3 regions of the Massilia sp. UYP32 genome follow, and region 2 is predicted to be linked to each of the others. Evidence: predicted binding sites of a transcription regulator. Region 2 holds the regulator's gene; each other region holds the start of a gene.
The links. Region 2 encodes FNR, which switches genes on or off when oxygen is low (the NO sensors DNR and NnrR bind a similar motif). Its sites were predicted from a motif close to TTGATNNNNATCAA; they were not measured.

Region 1 (5,481 bases), on a different contig from region 2:
GCGCGCGGATGCGGGGCTGGAAGAGATCTTCAAGGCCTTGTATCCATGCGGCTCGATCACCGGCGCGCCGAAGCGGCGCACGATGGAGATCATCCACGAACTCGAACCCGATGCACGCGGCATCTATACCGGCGCCATCGGCTGGTTCGATCCGGCGCCCCCGGGTCGCGCCTTCGGCGACTTCTGCCTGTCGGTGCCGATCCGGACGCTGGCGCTCGGTCCATCGATCGATGGAGCAAGACGCGGCGAACTGGGCGTCGGCGCCGGCATCGTGTACGACAGCGATGCGCAATCCGAATACGCCGAGTGCCAATTGAAGGCGGGTTTTCTTACCGGCCTGCCCAACGAGTTCGAGATCTTCGAGACCATCCGCGCCTCGCGCGAACACGGCTGCCGCCACCTGGAGCAGCATCTCGACCGCATGGAAGCATCGTGCGCCTGGTTCGGCTTTGCCTTCGACCGCGGCGCGGCCCATATCGCGCTGCTGGAAGCCAGCCTGGCCCTGCCCTCCGATGCGCTGCACCGCCTGCGCCTGGCCGTCTCCCACGACGGCGCGCTGACGCTCACATCCGGCGAGCTGACGCCCTTGCATGAGCCGGTGACCTTGCTGCTGGCCCAGGAGCCGACGCACAGCGGCGACGTCTTCCTGCGCCACAAGACGAGCGTCCGCGGCCGCTACGACGCGGCGTGGAAGGCGGCCGAGGCGCAAGGCGCCTTCGATATGCTGTTCTTTAACGAGCGCGGAGAATTGACGGAAGGAGGGCGCTGCAGCGTGTTCCTGCGCTTCGGCGAGGAGTGGCTCACGCCGCCCTTGTCCTGCGGCGTGCTGCCGGGCGTGATGCGCGGCGTGCTGCTGGCCGCGCCCGCCTGGCGTGCGCGCGAAGCCGTGATCACGCGCGCCATGCTCGAACAGGCCGACGACATCGTCGTCTGCAACGCGCTGCGCGGGCCGCTGCGCGCCGTGCTTGCGGCGTAATCGCAGGGCAGAATGAAGGCGTGGGTCGCGCCCCGCCCTTTCCCATGTTTGATGCTTTTGCTGGAAGCTCGCCCATGGAAGACGGGCAGGACGCGATCACGCACAAGCTGTCAGAAGCGGTAGCCGACACCCAGCCCGAACAGGACCGGATCGACCTTCAGGTGGCTGGCGTTGGCGCCGCCGACGTACACGTCGCTGCGCAGCTTGACCTTCTTGACGTCGGCGTTGATCGACCAGTGTTCGTTGAGGCGGAAGTCGACGCCGGCCTGCAGCGACAGGCCCCAGCTATCGTTTTCCAGGTCGCCGGCGCCATCGAGCAGCTTGACGCTCGATATGCGGGTGTAGTTCACGCCGGCGCCGATGTAGGGGCTGATGGCCGCGCCGGGGGCGAAGTGGTATTGCAGGTTCAGGGTCGGCGGCAGGTGCTTGAAGGTGCCGATCTCGGCGCCGTCCAGGCGGACCTTGTGCTTCTGTGGATAAGTCAGGATCAGTTCGGCCGCGATATGCGGGGTGAAGAAGTAGCTGATGTCCAGCTCGGGAATGGTCTTCGTGCTCACTTCGAGGCGGTCCGCCGCGCCGACGCCGGCGATCGGGGTCGACTTGTTGTCCGGGTCGACGTACACGGCGCGGGCGCGCACCAGCCATGGGGATTCCTGCGCCAGCGCCTGGGCGGACGCCATGGCGATCAGGGCCACCAGCACGGTCTTCATCGGCGTTTTCATCTTTTTCTTACCTTTCTTCGTTTTTATGTCATCTGCGACGAAGGTAAGCTTATTGATGTGAAGCAAAACAAACTATGATCTACATCAAAATGACCATGCTATTAATGTGGTTTATAAAACGCCTATCTCCCAGCTTATATCTTTGATCGCCAGAGAATGCCCTTACAGGGCCGCTTCGATCTTCCCGGTCAGCTGAGGATCTTCCGGCGTGACCTTGCTCGGGAAGTAGTCGAGCACCTTGCCGTCACGGCCGATCAGGTATTTGGTGAAGTTCCACTTCGGTTCCTGGCCGGTGGCCTTGATCAGCTGCGCATGCAGCGGGTTGGCTTGCGGGCCTTTCACCGAGCTCTTGGCGAACATCGGGAACTTGACGCCATAGGTGTTGAAGCACAGGTCGGCGATTTCCTTGGCGCTGCCCGGTTCCTGCTGGCCGAAGTCGTTCGACGGGAAGCCCAGGATCACGAAGCCGCGGCCACCGTACTTGGCGTAGATCTTTTCCAGGCCTTCGTACTGCTTGGTGAAGCCGCAGTAGCTGGCCGTGTTCACCACCAGCACCACCTTGCCGGCATATTGGCAGAGGTCTTGCGGCGCTTCGTCCTGCAGGCGCTTGAAGCTGTGCTTGAGCACGGCCGGGCATGCGGCCGGGCTCTTGGTCAGCGCGGCGACCGGCGCGGCCTGCGCGCGTGCCGGCTGGGTGACGCTGGCGGCGGCCGTGGCGGCGAGCAGCAGGGCGATGGTCTTGATCATGGCGTGGTATTGACGGGGTTGAAATGCGTCGATTGTAGCGCAAGCGGCAACCCCGGCGGCCAACGCTTTTTTCTCATCCCTCCAGGCTGCGGTGCTCGATCTTGATGCAGTGGTTCATGACCACGTCCAGCCCGGCGGCGCGCGCCAGGTCGGCGGCGGCCTGGTTCTCGATATCGAGCTGCATCCACAGGCAGCTGGCGCGCACGGCGATGGCGTCGCGCGCGATCGGGCCGATGTCTTCGGATTTGCGGAAGCAGTCGACGATGTCGATACGTTGGCCGCTGCCGGCGATGGCATCGGCGGCCTCTTGCAGGCTGGCGTAGACCGTCTCGCCATGGATGGTCTGGCCGGCATAGCTCGGGTTGACGGGCAGGATGCGGTAGCCGTTGTGCTGCAAGTAGGCGCCCACTTCGTTGCTGGCGCGGTCTTCCTTGTTCGACATGCCGACGATGGCGATAATCTTGCTGTCGCGGAGGATCTGGGTGATGGTTCGCATGGTGTGCTCTGCTGTTGTTATCGTTGGAATCAGCTTATCAGGTTTGCATATGCTGGCGCTGCACGGTCAAACGTGGAAAGATGATGGCTCATCCATGTTGGATATTCTGCCATGATCCCTGCATCTGTTTCACGCGCATCTGTTTCACATATTGGCGCCGCAATTGCGCTGGCGTTCTCGATCGGCGGCGCGCACGGCGCCGAGTCCCTGCCCGACCTCGAACGCGCCATCGTGCCGGTCGCCAGCTGGGGCGGCACGCCGGCCGACGCGACGAAGGCGCGGCGCCACCGGATCACCCACATCACCTTGCACCACCAGGGCGAACCGTTCAAGCCGGGCGCCGACCCGCAAGCCTACCTGCGCCGCCTGCAGGCCTGGTCGCGTGCCGAGAAAGGCTGGCTCGACATCCCCTACCACTACGTGATCGACCTCGATGGCCGCATCTACGGCGCGCGCGACCTCGCCTATGCGGGCGACACCAATACCGACTACGACCCCAAGGGACATGCGCTGATCGAGGTGGTCGGCAATTTCGAAGAAGTGGAGCCGAACCAGCCGCAGCTCGATGCGGTGGTGGGCCTGATGGCCATGCTCGCCGCGAAGCACCAGGTCTCGCTGGACGACATTCAGAGCCACCGCGATTATTCGGACAAGACGGTGTGCCCGGGCGAAAACCTGTACCGCTACGTGAAGGACGATTATTTCAGGCACAAGGTGGCCTTGCGGCTGGCGCAGGAGCAGGCCGCGAAATAAGCCGCGGCCAGCTCATTCAGTACTCTTGGTGAGTGCTTACTGCAGCCGTTTGCCGGGCGTGGCCTGGCCGTTCTGGTGCAATACGACCACCGGCGCGCCATCCGCGCCCTTCTCGAACCTGAGTTCGGCATTCACGTCGCGCGAGAAGAACACGTCCTCACTGGCCGGGAAGATCTCGATCTTGCGCTGTCCGGTCGCCTGCGCATAATAGCGTTCGCCCTCCCGGCTCAGCGTGATCGTGAACTGCGGCGCGAGCTGGTAGGCGCCGGCGCGCGCATCGAAGCCGGCGTTGTCGATCTTCACCGCCTCCCGTTCGGCAGGCGCATCGCCGACGCGTTCGTTGCGCGTCCGCTCGCCTGCGTTGTCGACCGTGACGTGGGTGACCTTGCCTTGCGCATCGCGTCCGAACTCGAAGCGCGCCAGCGTCCCCGGGAAGAAGAAGCCGTCCTTCGAATAAGGCGTCAGGGCGGCCGGCGAGCGGTCGCCGCGGGCCATCATGAGATTGCCGTCGCGGCTCGTGAAGATGCGCTTTTCCTTGCCGTCGATGTCATATACGCCTGTGAACCCGTCGAGGGCCTTGGCATCGAGCTTGAATGCCTTCGGCTCCATGAACGGCTTGCCCATCGCCAGCGCCGCCGCCTTCTTGGCCAGCACCTCCGGGTTGGCGCTGCCGCTGTCGGCATTGCCCAGCACCGCGACGAAGATCTTTTTTTCCGGCAGGCGCAGCGCATAGGTGCTGAAACCATTGATGCCGCCGCCATGCTCGACGACCGGCGTGCCCTGCAGGGTGCCGACGCCCCAGCCATAACCATAACCGGTCGACTTCTCGGGAGTCAGCTGGTAGGGCGTGAAGGCCATCTTCCAGCTCGCGGGTTTGAGCAGCTTGCCGGACGCGATGGCGGCATCCCATTTCGCCAGGTCGTCCACGGTGGAGACCAGCGCGCCGGCCGCATACGGCTGGCTCATGGACAGGGGCTGCGCCGGCGCGAACCCCTTCTCCTGCGCGCTGTAGCCGATCGCGCGCGGCGCGTTCGAACGCTCGACGCCTTCATACGCGGTGTCCTTCATGCCCAGCGGCGTGAAGATGCGCTGCTCGAGGAAGCTGGCGTAGCTCGTGCCCGAAACCCGCTCGATGATCGCGCCGAGCAGGAAGTAGCCGCTGTTGTTGTAGCGGAACTGGGTGCCGGGCTCGAACTCGAGCGGATCGTTCCTGAAGCCGTCGATCATCTGGGCCACGGTGAAGTCTTTCGCCATCGTCGACACATAGCCCGACTTGCCGGTGTAGCTGACGATGCCCGAGGTATGGGTCAGCAGGTGCTCGACGGTGATGACCTTGCCGCCGGTCGGATAGTCGGGGAAGAAGCGCGTAATGGGATCGTTCAGGGCCAGCTTGCCCTCCTCGGCCAGCATCAGGATCGCCACCGCCGTGAACTGCTTGGTGATCGAGCCCAGGCGCAGCACGGTACCGGGCGTCAGCGGCGTCTTGGCGGCCACGTCGGCGGCGCCATAGGCCTTCCTGAACACCGTCTTGCCGTCCTTGACCACGATGACCGTGGCGCCGGGGTCGTCCGCCTTGTACTGGGGTTTGAATAGCGCATCGAGCTTGCCGGCCAGGGATTGCGCCGAGGCGGCCCTGGTGGCTGGTTGCTGCGCTTGCGCGAGCATCGGGGTCGACAGCAGGACGACAGCAACGGCGACGGCGGAGAGTTTCAGCATGACGGCTACCCTTCTTGACGAGTTGTGATCTTGCTACTGTAACTCTGCCGTATCACAAATGGTAAATAATC
Region 2 (5,481 bases):
CCGACGGCGAGGGCGTACATCCGGCCCTGGGGCTGATCGGCTCAGCGGCGCTGCCAAGCGGCAGCTCGGCGCTGCGGGTCAAGGGTGTGCTGCCGCAGCTGGTGCTGGCGGCCGAGTGGGATCTGCCGAAAGGCTGGTCATTGGCCGTGACGCCGGGCGCCGGGGCCGATGTCGACGATGACGGCGCGCGCTACCACTACGGCATCCTGGCGGCGTCGCTGGGCAAGAAATTCACTGAACGCGTCCAGGGATTCCTTGAAGTGGCGGCGCCGCAGATCGCGTCCGCATCGCATGGCGGCGACCGGATGCAGGTCGACGCCGGCGTAAGCTGGCGCCTGAACAGGAACTGCCAGGTCGATGCGATGGTGGTGCATGGGTTGAATCGACAGACGCCCGACCTGAGCCTGGCGTTCGGGCTGTCGGTGCGGCGCTGAGGTCGCCGCAGTTTCAACGCTGCGCCGACAGGATCAGTGCGCGCCCCGGTGCGCCGACGCGCACGAGACCACGCCCGCGACCAGCAACGCCAGGGCGGCGGTCTCGAACCCGCTCGGCCAGCGCGCCTCCCACAAGAAGCCGTACAAGGCCGCGAAGATGGTCTCGAACACGATCATCTGGCCCATCAGGCTCAGGGGCAGCGCGCGGCTGGCATGGTTCCACAGGGCGTTGCCGACCACCGAGCACAGGATGGCGACCGTGGTGACCAGGGCGCCGAACTGCATCCAGGCCGGCAGCGTGTGCGCGCCCGGCGCCAGCACGAAGGCCGGCACCGCCAGCGCCAGGGCCATCAGCCCGGTGACCACGCCCACCAGCAGGTTCCATTCATGCGGCGAGATCCCCTCGATGCGCGCCAGCCAGCGGCTGTTGTGCACCGCGAAGAGGGTCCATGACACCAGCGCGCCGAAGGCGCATGCCAGTCCGGCGGCCGAGCCGGGGCCGGACGCCGACAGCGACTCCCAGCCGATGCAGGCCAGGCCGGCGCCGCTCAGCAGCAGCGACGGCAGCAGGCGGCGCAGCGGCACCGCTTGCCGGTCGCGCGAACCGACCAGGGTGACCGCGATCGGCAGCAGCCCGATCACGATCGAGGCCATGGCCACGCCACCCGACTGGACTGCGTTGGCGAGGAACAGGTAGTAGACGATGTTGCCGGTGAGGCTGAGCCAGATCAGGCTGCGCCAGGCCGGCCAGCCGAGATGGCGGCGCAGCCGTCCCCAGGCCGGGTAGATGAGGAGGGCGGCGACCAGGCCATAGGCCAGGTAGCGCCCGGCCGAGAGCTGGATCGGCAGGAATCCGGGCGCCAGTTCCGGCGCCAGGAAGACCAGGCCCCAGAGCGCGCCGGCGGCGATGCCCGCGCCGATGCCGAGCAGGGTGGAGCGGGACAGCCCGCCCGCGCCAGTAGCGATGTACATGATGAATCTCCTTTGAAGAGATTCTCGGATCCGGACGTGGGTCCGGTCTTGGCCGGGACTACCGCGGTGTTGGCGGTTTCTCCTGACCCGCACGCCGGCAGGCGCCGGGCGTGGTGTCGAGTACCCGACGCATCGCCCGCGTCAGGCTGGCCTGGTCCGAAAAGCCGCAGGCGAGGGCGATGTCGGCCACGCTGCGCGCGCTGTGCGTCAACAGGCTGCGGGCGCAATCCAGGCGGCAGCGCAGCAGCCAGGCATGCGGCGTGCTGTCCAGCTCTTCGCGAAACAGCGCGTGCAGGCGGCTGACGCTCAGGTTGGCGGCGCGCGCCATCGACTCGGTGCTCCAGGCCAGGCCGGGCGCGGCCTCGACGCGCGCCAGCAGGGCGGCCAGGCGCGAGGTGGCGCGCGGCGCGTCCAGGCTCAGGGTGTCGAGCAGCAGCGGCACCCAGCCCTGCACCAGCGAGCGGGGCGGGGCGCCGGGCGGCACAGAGTCACGTGCCATCAGTCCCATGAACTCGACCAGCTTGCGCGCCGCGGGGCCAAGCGTGACGAAGGGCCGTTCCAGCAGGCGCTGCCACGGGCCACTGCCGAAGGCGGCGCCGTCGACGTCGACGATCAGGGAGCCGTTGGCGCCCGGGCTCGACTGCGCATGCCAGGCGCCGGGCGCCACCAGCGCGCCATGCAGGGGATCGAGCCGGCCGCGCCGCTCTTCGATGTCGAGCACGACTTCACCGTGCACCGGGAGCACCAGCTGGGCGAAGTCATGGCGGTCGCCCCAGTGCACGCGGTCGTAGCTGCGCAGGTGCAGGTCGCACGCGGGCTGGGGCGTCATGGGCTTTACGCCATCGGGCTGCAGGCGTCGGTCCCGGCCGCCAGCGCCTTCAGCTTGACCGGATCGAGCAGGGTGACTTCGCGCTTGTCGACCTCGAGCCAGCCCTGCTTCTTGAAACGCGACAGCAGGCGGCTGATGCTTTCGATGGTCAGGCCCAGGTAGTTGCCGATGTCTTCGCGCGACATGCGCAGCTGGAAGCGGTTGGCCGCATAGCCGCGCGCGGCGTAGCGCGCCGACAGGTTGACCAGGAATACGGCGAAGCGCTGCTCGGCGCGCATATTGCCGAGCAGGAGCATGACGTTCTGCTCGCGCGTGATTTCCTGGCTCATGATGCGGTGGAAGTGGCGCAGCAGCGTCGGCACTTCGCCGAACAGGTCTTCCAGGCGCGCGAACGGGATCTCGCACACTTCCGAGTCTTCCAGCGCCACCGCATCGCAATGGTGGGTGCCGCTGATCGCGTCCATGCCCAGCAGCTCGCCGGCCATCTGGAAGCCGGTGATCTGGGCCTCGCCGGCGGCGTTCACCTGGTAGGTCTTGAAGTGGCCGAAGCGCACCGCGTACAGGTTGCGGAACGACTCGCCCACGCCGTACAGGCGCTCGTCGCGCTCCAGGCGGCGACGGCGGCCGATGATCTTGTCCAGGCGGTCGATCTCGGCGTCTTCCAGGCCCATCGGCAGACACAGCTGGTGCATGCTGCACTGGGCGCAGGACTTGAGCGCGTGGATGTTCAGGGGCGGCTCTGCTTGCCGGGACAGGGGCTGGCTCATGAGGGATGGTCGCTTTGTTCGGTACACCGCAAATTATAGACCCCTTGGCTGAGCATTCCGGCCGGCAAGCTCGAAATTTGCACCAAATTGGGAAGTTTTCATGAACTTTTGTTGCGAACCGGTCGGCATGTGTTCAAAAACCACTCAACAATGATAAAAATGATATGGCCAATCGTGCGAGGCCGATGTCGTGATCTACTTGGCGCCATCGATACGGGGGAGTTTGCATGCTTGGTCTTACAGCCCTGGAACTGGCGCGCATCCAGTTTGCCTTCACGATTTCCTTCCACATCATCTTCCCCGCGATCACAATCGGCATGGCCAGCTACCTGGCCGTGCTCGAGGCGTGCTGGCTCAAGACCGGGCGCCAGGTCTACGTCGACCTGTACCACTTCTGGCTCAAGATCTTCGCCGTCGCCTTCGGCATGGGCGTGGTGTCGGGCATCGTGATGGCCTACCAGATCGGCACCAACTGGAGCTACCTGTCCGAATTCGCCGGCAGCGTCATGGGCCCGCTGCTCACCTACGAGGTGCTGACCGCCTTCTTCCTGGAGGCCGGCTTCCTGGGCGTGATGCTGTTCGGCTGGAACCGGGTCGGGCCGCAGCTGCACTTCCTGGCCACCTGCATGGTGGCCATCGGCACCCTGATCTCGTCGACCTGGATCCTGGGCGCCAACAGCTGGATGCAGACGCCGCAGGGCTACGCCATCGAGGGCGGGCGCATGATCCCGGTCGACTGGCTGGCCATCATCTTCAATCCCTCCTTTCCCTACCGCCTGATGCACATGGTGGTGGCGGCCTACCTGGCCACGGCGCTGATCGTCGGCGCCTCGGCCGCCTGGCACCTGCTGCGCGGACGCGACAACAAGAACGTGCGCAAGATGCTGTCGATGGCGATGTGGATGATCCTGCTGGTGGCGCCGATCCAGGCGGTGATCGGCGACTTCCATGGCCTCAATACGCTCAAGCACCAGCCGGCCAAGCTGGCGGCGATGGAGGGGCACTGGGAGAACACGCCGGGCGAGGCGGTGCCGCTGATCCTGTTCGGCATCCCCGACATGGAGCGCGAAGAGACGCGTTACGCGGTCGAGATCCCCTACCTGGGCAGCATCATCCTCACCCATACGCTGAGCGGCCAGTTTCCGGGACTGAAGGAGTTCCCGCGCGAAGACCGCCCCAATTCCCTGATCGTGTTCTGGAGTTTCCGGGTCATGGTCGGCCTGGGCCTGTTGATGATCGCCCTCGGGGCCTGGAGCCTGTGGCTCAGGCGGGGAGGGCGGATCTACGGCAAGCGCCTGTTCCTGCGCTTCGCCTTGCTGATGGGGCCGGCCGGCCTGATCGCCATCCTGGCCGGCTGGATCACGACCGAGGTCGGCCGCCAGCCGTGGGTGATCTACGGCGTGCTGCGCACCGCCGATGCGGTCTCGCCGCACAGCGTCACCACGATGGGCGTGACGCTGGCGATGTTCGTCGTGGCCTACGTCTTCGTGTTCGGCGCCGGCACCGTCTACCTGCTGCGCCTGATCAACAAGGGGCCGCAGCACTTCGCCCTGAACAAGCCGCCCGAGGGCGGGCCGGGCGAAGGGCGCACGCCGATGCGGCCGCTGTCGGCGGCCAACGTCGACAACGACGACAGCATCGAAGGCAATATCGACGACAATCCCGTCCAAGGCGCTGACCGCGGCGCCGACCGCGACGGCGGCAACCCACCGGCGCGGAGCTGACACCATGGGCATCGACACATCCGTCATCTGGATCCTGATCATCTTTTTCGCCGTCTTCATGTACGTGCTGCTGGACGGCTTCGACCTGGGCATCGGCATGCTGTTCCCGTTCACGCCGAAGAAGCGCGACCGCGACACCATGATGAATTCGGTCGCGCCGGTGTGGGACGGCAACGAGACCTGGCTGGTGCTGGGCGGGGAGGGGCTGCTGGCGGCCTTCCCGGTGGCCTACGCGATCATCCTGTCCGGGCTCTACCTGCCGCTGATCTTCATGCTCATCGGCCTGGTGTTTCGCGGCGTGGCCTTCGAATTCCGCTTTAAGGCCAAGGAGCACGAGCGCCACCTGTGGGACAAGGCCTTCATCGGCGGCTCGGTGGCGGCGGCCTTCTTCCAGGGCGTGACCCTGGGCGGCTTTTTGGACGGCATCACGGTCTCGGGGCGCAGCTTCGCCGGCGGGCCGCTCGACTGGGTCGCGCCGTTCCCGCTGCTGGCCGGCATCGGCGTGATGATCGCCTACACCTTGCTGGGCGCCACCTGGCTGGTGATGAAGACCGAGGGCGAGCTGCAGGCGCGCATGATCCAGGTCGCGCGGCCCTTCGCCTGGCTGCTGCTGGGGGCCATCGTCGCGGTCAGCATCTGGACCCCGCTGCGCTTCGCGGCGGTGGCCGAGCGCTGGTTCACCTTCCCCAATATCGCCTTCCTGGCGCCGGTGCCGATCCTGGTCGTGCTGTGCATGGCGCTGCTGCTGCGCTCAC
Region 3 (5,481 bases), on a different contig from region 2:
CGTCCTTGCCGCCGGTCGGGTTGACGTCGGTGCCGCGGTAGACGCCGTTGTTGTTGAAGATGATGGTCGTCACCGGCAGCTCGTAGCGGCAGATCGTCTCGAGCTCCATGCCACTGAAGCCGAAGGCGCTGTCGCCTTCGATCGCGACCACCGGCTTGCCGCTGACGACGGCCGCGCCGATCGCGTAGCCCATGCCGATGCCCATGATGCCCCAGGTGCCGGAGTCGAAACGCTTGCGCGGCTGGTACTGGTCGACGATGCTGCGCGCATAGTCCAGGGTATTGGCGCCCTCGTTCACCAGGTTGATGTCCGGATGCTGCTTGAGCACGTCGCGGATGGCGCGCAGGGCGGTGTGGAAGTTCATCGGCGCCGCATCGCGATTGAGCAGGGCCGTCATCTTGGCCATGTTCTGCTCCTTGCGCTCGGCGATCGGACCGAGCCATTCCGCGTCCGGCTTCGCGATGCCGGCGCCGTCGAGCCCATCGAGCAGGGCCGCCACGCAGGAGCCGATGTCGCCGATCAGGGGCGCGGCGATCGCCACGTTGCTATCGATCTCGGTCGGCGAGATATCGATCTGGATGAACTGCTTGGGCTTGCCCCAGGTCTTGCCCTTGCCGTGCGCCAGCAGCCAGTTGAGCCGGGCGCCGATCAGCACCACCACGTCGGCCTCGGCCAGCACATAGGAGCGGGCCGCCGAGGCCGACTGGGCATGGGTATCCGGCAGCAGGCCCTTGGCCATCGACATCGGCAGGTAAGGAATGCCGGTGCGCTCGACCAGGGCGCGGATGTCGGCGTCGGCTTGGGCGTAGGCGGCGCCCTTGCCGAGCAGGATCAGCGGCTTCTTCGCGCCCTTGAGCAGCGCGAGCGCGCGCTGCACCGAGTCCGGGGCCGGGATCTGGCGCGGCACCGGGTCGACCACCTTGACCAGGGAGCGCTTGGCGTGGCCGGCCTCGATCGTCTGCGCCAGCAGCTGGGCCGGCAGGTCGAGATAGACGCCGCCCGGGCGGCCCGAGACGGCGGCGCGGATCGCCCGCGCGACGCCGATGCCGATGTCCTCGGCCTTGTTGATGCGGTAGGACGCCTTGGCGTAGGGCTTGGCCGCGTTCAGCTGGTCCATTTCTTCATAGTCGCCCTGCTGCAGGTCGACGATCTCGCGTTCGCTCGACCCTGAAATCAGGATCATCGGGAAGCAGTTGGTGGTCGCGTTGGCCAGCGCCGTCAGGCCGTTGAGGAAGCCCGGCGCCGAGACCGTCAGGCAGATGCCTGGCTTTTGCGTCATGTAGCCGGCGATTGCCGCGGCGTTGCCGGCGTTCTGTTCATGACGAAAGCCGATGAAACGCATTCCTTCGGCCTGCGCCAGGCGCGCCAGGTCGGTAATCGGAATGCCGACCAGGCCGAAGATCGTATCGATGTCGTTGTGTTTTAGCGCATCGATTACCAGGTGGAAGCCGTCGGTCACGTCTACCGATACGAGGTTAGTCATTGCTGTCTCCAGTTATTGTCGATCCGGGCAGAACGCGGTGTGTATCGCCCGCAAACCATCATAGCCAGCGCGCCTGATTTGTCTCATTGACCATGGTCAATTTTGGCCGCATGATGCGAGAATCTCGGTAAACGGCCGCGTCATGACGACTATTGCAAATCACTCCGAACGAAACATCATTCGTCTGCAGTTAAAACAAAACGTGGTCCTCAAGGAACTGCGCGACAGCGAAATGGCGGCGCTCGAGCCGTACCTGACGATCGAGAACCACCAGAAGGGCGACTTGCTGCTGAACCAGGGGGTGCACGAGATGTCGCAGTACTTCATCCTGGACGGCATCCTCAAGCGCCAGGTCTCGAACCAGGAAGCCAAGGAGATGATCCTGCGCTTCTCGGCGGAGCGGGACATCGAAACCAGCTACGCCGCCTGGTGCCTCAAGACGCCGACGCCATTTTCCATCGCCTGCGTCACCAAGGTGCGGGTAGCGCGCATGCCGCTGCCGCAATGGGTCGACTTCATGCGCAGTCACAGCATCGTCAAGCAGGCCTTCGAGTACGAGGTCATGAACCTGATGAGCGCCATCATGGCGCACACCATCACGCTGCATCTGCTCGATGCGCCGGGCCGGGTCCACCGTTTCATGCGCAAGCACCCCGACCTGTTCGAACGTCTGCCCAAGAAGGAACTGGCGGCGTACCTGAACCTGTCGCCTGAGACGCTGAGCCGCCTGAAGAATCGGGGGAAGATCTGAAGATCAGGCGAAATCAGTTCCTTCGTCTGCTCGAAAACGTCGCCCCCGCGAAGGCGGGGGCCCAAGTTCAGCGTTACCGAGACGCTTGTAATCTTAGGCCCCCGCCTTCGCGGGGGCGACGTGCTGATTGCATCTAAGCGGTCGTTACCGCCCTCTGCAGCTTGACCCCACCACCCTCCTCGGTCATGGTCTGCTCCAGCAGCTTGACGAGCGCATACGCCGAATCGATATGCGGCGTCGGGGTGCCGGTCATGCGCGCCAGTTCGATCACCGACCCGACCAGGGCATCGATTTCCGGCCCCCGGCCCGCCTCGACGTCCTGCAGCATCGAGGTCTTGTGCTTGCCGATCTGGGCGGCGCCCTCGATGCGCCGGTCCAGGGGCACGCGGAAGGTGATGCCCAGCTTGGTTGCCACCGCTTCGGCCTCGCGCATCATCTCCGCCGCCAGCTCGCGTGTGAGCGGGTATTGGCAGATGTCGACCAGGGTCGAATGCGCCAGCGCGCTGATCGGGTTGAAGCAGACGTTGCCCCATAGCTTGAGCCAGATCTCGGCCCGGATATTGTCGAGCACCGGCGACTTGAAGCCGGCGTTCTGGAAGCAGGCCGAGACTTCATTGACCCGCTCGCTCGCCGTGCCGTCCAGTTCTCCCAGCGGGAAGCGCGCACCTTCGATGTGCCGGATGACGCCCGGCGCCACCAGTTCGGCGGCCGGATAGACCACGCAGCCGAGCACCCGCTCGGGTGGAATCCGGCGCGCCAGTTCGCCGCCGGCATCGACGCTGCGCACGGTGCGCCCGTCGAACTCGCCGCCATGGCGGTGGAAATACCAGAACGGTATGCCGTTCTGCATCGTCACCACCACGGTGCGCGGCCCGAACAGCTTGCCGATCTGGGCCGACACGCCGTCGACCTGGTGCGCCTTGAGGGCCAGGATCACCAGGTCCTGCTCGCCGGCCGCGTCATAGTCGTCCGTCGCGCGCACTTGCGAGGCGATCTTCTCTTCCCCGTCCATCTCGATGAGCTTGATGCCGTTCGCGCGGATCGCCGCCAGATTGGCGCCCCGCACGATGAACGTCACCTCCTCGCCCGCCAGCGCCAGCCTGGCGCCGACCAGGCCGCCGATTGCTCCCGCTCCGATAACTGCGATCTTCATGACCCACCCCTTGTCGTTTACTCGAACCGATTGATGAGCTTTCCGATGCCGTCGATCTCTACCTCGATCGTGCTGCCCGGCCGCATCGAGCCGACGCCGACCGACGTCCCGCACAGCAGGAGGTCGCCCGGCTCCAATGTCATGTCCTGGGAAATCCGGCTGACCAGCTCGGCCACCGGAAACACCATGTCGTTGATCGGATAATCCTGGCGCACCTCGCCGTTCAGGGTGGTGCGCACGACCAGCATTGCCGGGTTGAGCCCGGTGGCAATCACCGGACCGAACGGGCAGAAGGTGTCGAAGCCCTTGGCGCGCACCCACTGGGGAAAGGTCGGGTCGCGCCCGATGATCTCGCCCACGGTGACGTCGTTGGCGCAGGTATAGCCGAACACGTAGTCGGGCGCCTCCTCGACCGGGACGGCGCTGCAGCGGCGGCCGATCACGATCGCCAGCTCGCCTTCGAACGCCACCTTGCCCTCGCACAGCGGCTTGCGGATCGTGCCGCCCGGCGCCAGGTAAGAGGTCGATGGCTTCATCAGGTAGAGCGGCTCGCCCGGGGGCGCCAGGCCCAGCTTCTGGCCGAGCGCGTGAAAATTGTTCCACATCGCCAGCACCTTGCCGGGCACGCACGGGGTGAGCACCTCGACCTCGTCCAGGTTCACCGCCAGGTCGGTGCGGCGCGGGCTGTCGAACATATCGCCCTTGAAGATCCGGATCTTGTCGCCCTCGATCGTGCCGAAACGTACGGTGTCGAGGTGTTGGAAGCGTATCCAGTGTCGGATCATATGATGTCTCTCGTACGTCGGGTCGGTGGATGGGCTGATTGTGGAAGAACGATTTCCGTATATCCTTGACCACGGTTAAGATTCGAAAATCTCTGCCCAGCCGTTGGTGTCTACACGCCGATCTGCCGCTGCTGGAGCGCGGACCAGTCGATAAAGGCGCCCGGATTGCAACCGGCGGCGCTCAGCTGCGCGTGGCAGCGCTCCTTGGCGGCCAGGATCGCCTCGACCAGGAAGTCGGCGTCGTGCGCGCTCAACAGGTGGGATTGATGCCGCGCCAGATAGTTGCGCAGGCCGGTGCGGTCGTCGGCGCCGGCGACCGCGCTCGCGTACAGTCCGGTGTCCCAGACCCAGCTCAGTCCCAGTTCATGAAAGGCCGCGTTATAGGCGTTGCACTCGGCATCGGCATTGCAGATCGTCGTCATGGCACTCTCCAGGTGGTGGTGGTTGCGGTCGAGCTGTCTGAACATCATCGTAGTCCAACAAAATGATGAGCAATAGTGAAAGTTTTTAGGGATAATCATTAACGACTGCTTATACATGGACAGAAGCGCCGATGAAGAACGCGACACTGCGTCAACTGAAGGTCTTCGAAACCGTCGCGCGCCGGCTCAGTTTTTCGCGCGCCGCCGAGGAGCTGCACCTCACCCAGCCGGCCGTGTCGACCCAGGTCCGCACGCTCGAGGGCCACGTCGGCATGCCCTTGTTCGAACAGCTGGGAAAGAAGATCTACCTGACCCAGGCGGGCGAGGAGCTGCTGCACTTCTGCCGCGCCATCATCCAGCAGTTCGATGAGGCGGAAGATGCGATGGCGCAACTCAAGGGAATCGCCGGCGGCAAGCTGAACGTGGCGGTGATCAGTGCCGGCGACTATTTCTTTCCGCAGCTGATGGTCGCCTTCGCGCGCCAGCATCCTGGTGTGCAGCTGAACCTGACGGTGCACAACCGCGAGGAGTTGCTGGACAAGCTGGCGGCCAATCGCACCGACCTGGCCGTGATGGTGCGCCCACCCGCCGAACTCGACACGCAGAACGATGCGTTCGCCCCTCATCCGTACGTGATCGTGGCGGCGCCCGACCATCCGCTGGCCGCGGCCAGGCATGGGCGCATCCCGATGAGCGACCTGATCCGCCACCCGTTCGTGATCCGCGAACCGGGCTCCGACACCTGGTTCTCGATGCAGGACGCCTTCGGCCCGCACCTGGCCGAGCTGAGCGTCGCCATGGAGATCAAGAGCACCGAGACGATCAAGCAGGCGGTGATCGCCGGCATCGGACTGGGCTTCCTGTCGTTTCACACGATCGGCCGCGAA

Region 1: ABIB42_RS22720 (OmpW/AlkL family protein) is a predicted target of FNR. The motif match lies at 1,773-1,786, and genes of this name have one in related genera.
Region 3: oxc (oxalyl-CoA decarboxylase) is a predicted target of FNR. The motif match lies at 1,570-1,583, and genes of this name have one in related genera.

The regions. Positions count from the first base shown of each region.
Region 1 is NZ_JBNDIK010000032.1:78,449-83,929, forward strand. Features, by position in the region: gene pabB (aminodeoxychorismate synthase component I) at 1-976, shown strand, start outside; gene ABIB42_RS22720 (OmpW/AlkL family protein) at 1,087-1,698, opposite strand; gene ABIB42_RS22725 (glutathione peroxidase) at 1,861-2,445, opposite strand; gene ABIB42_RS22730 (CoA-binding protein) at 2,519-2,941, opposite strand; gene ABIB42_RS22735 (peptidoglycan recognition protein family protein) at 3,053-3,694, shown strand; gene ABIB42_RS22740 (serine hydrolase) at 3,731-5,410, opposite strand.
Region 2 is NZ_JBNDIK010000002.1:274,483-279,963, reverse strand. Features, by position in the region: gene ABIB42_RS02705 (transporter) at 1-434, shown strand, start outside; gene ABIB42_RS02700 (DMT family transporter) at 468-1,406, opposite strand; gene ABIB42_RS02695 (helix-turn-helix domain-containing protein) at 1,465-2,235, opposite strand; gene fnr (fumarate/nitrate reduction transcriptional regulator Fnr) at 2,241-3,002, opposite strand; gene ABIB42_RS02685 (cytochrome ubiquinol oxidase subunit I) at 3,230-4,726, shown strand; gene cydB (cytochrome d ubiquinol oxidase subunit II) at 4,731-5,481, shown strand, end outside.
Region 3 is NZ_JBNDIK010000001.1:91,261-96,741, reverse strand. Features, by position in the region: gene oxc (oxalyl-CoA decarboxylase) at 1-1,483, opposite strand, end outside; gene ABIB42_RS00460 (Crp/Fnr family transcriptional regulator) at 1,626-2,234, shown strand; gene ABIB42_RS00455 (2-dehydropantoate 2-reductase) at 2,368-3,387, opposite strand; gene ABIB42_RS00450 (fumarylacetoacetate hydrolase family protein) at 3,405-4,172, opposite strand; gene ABIB42_RS00445 (hypothetical protein) at 4,283-4,642, opposite strand; gene ABIB42_RS00440 (LysR family transcriptional regulator) at 4,726-5,481, shown strand, end outside.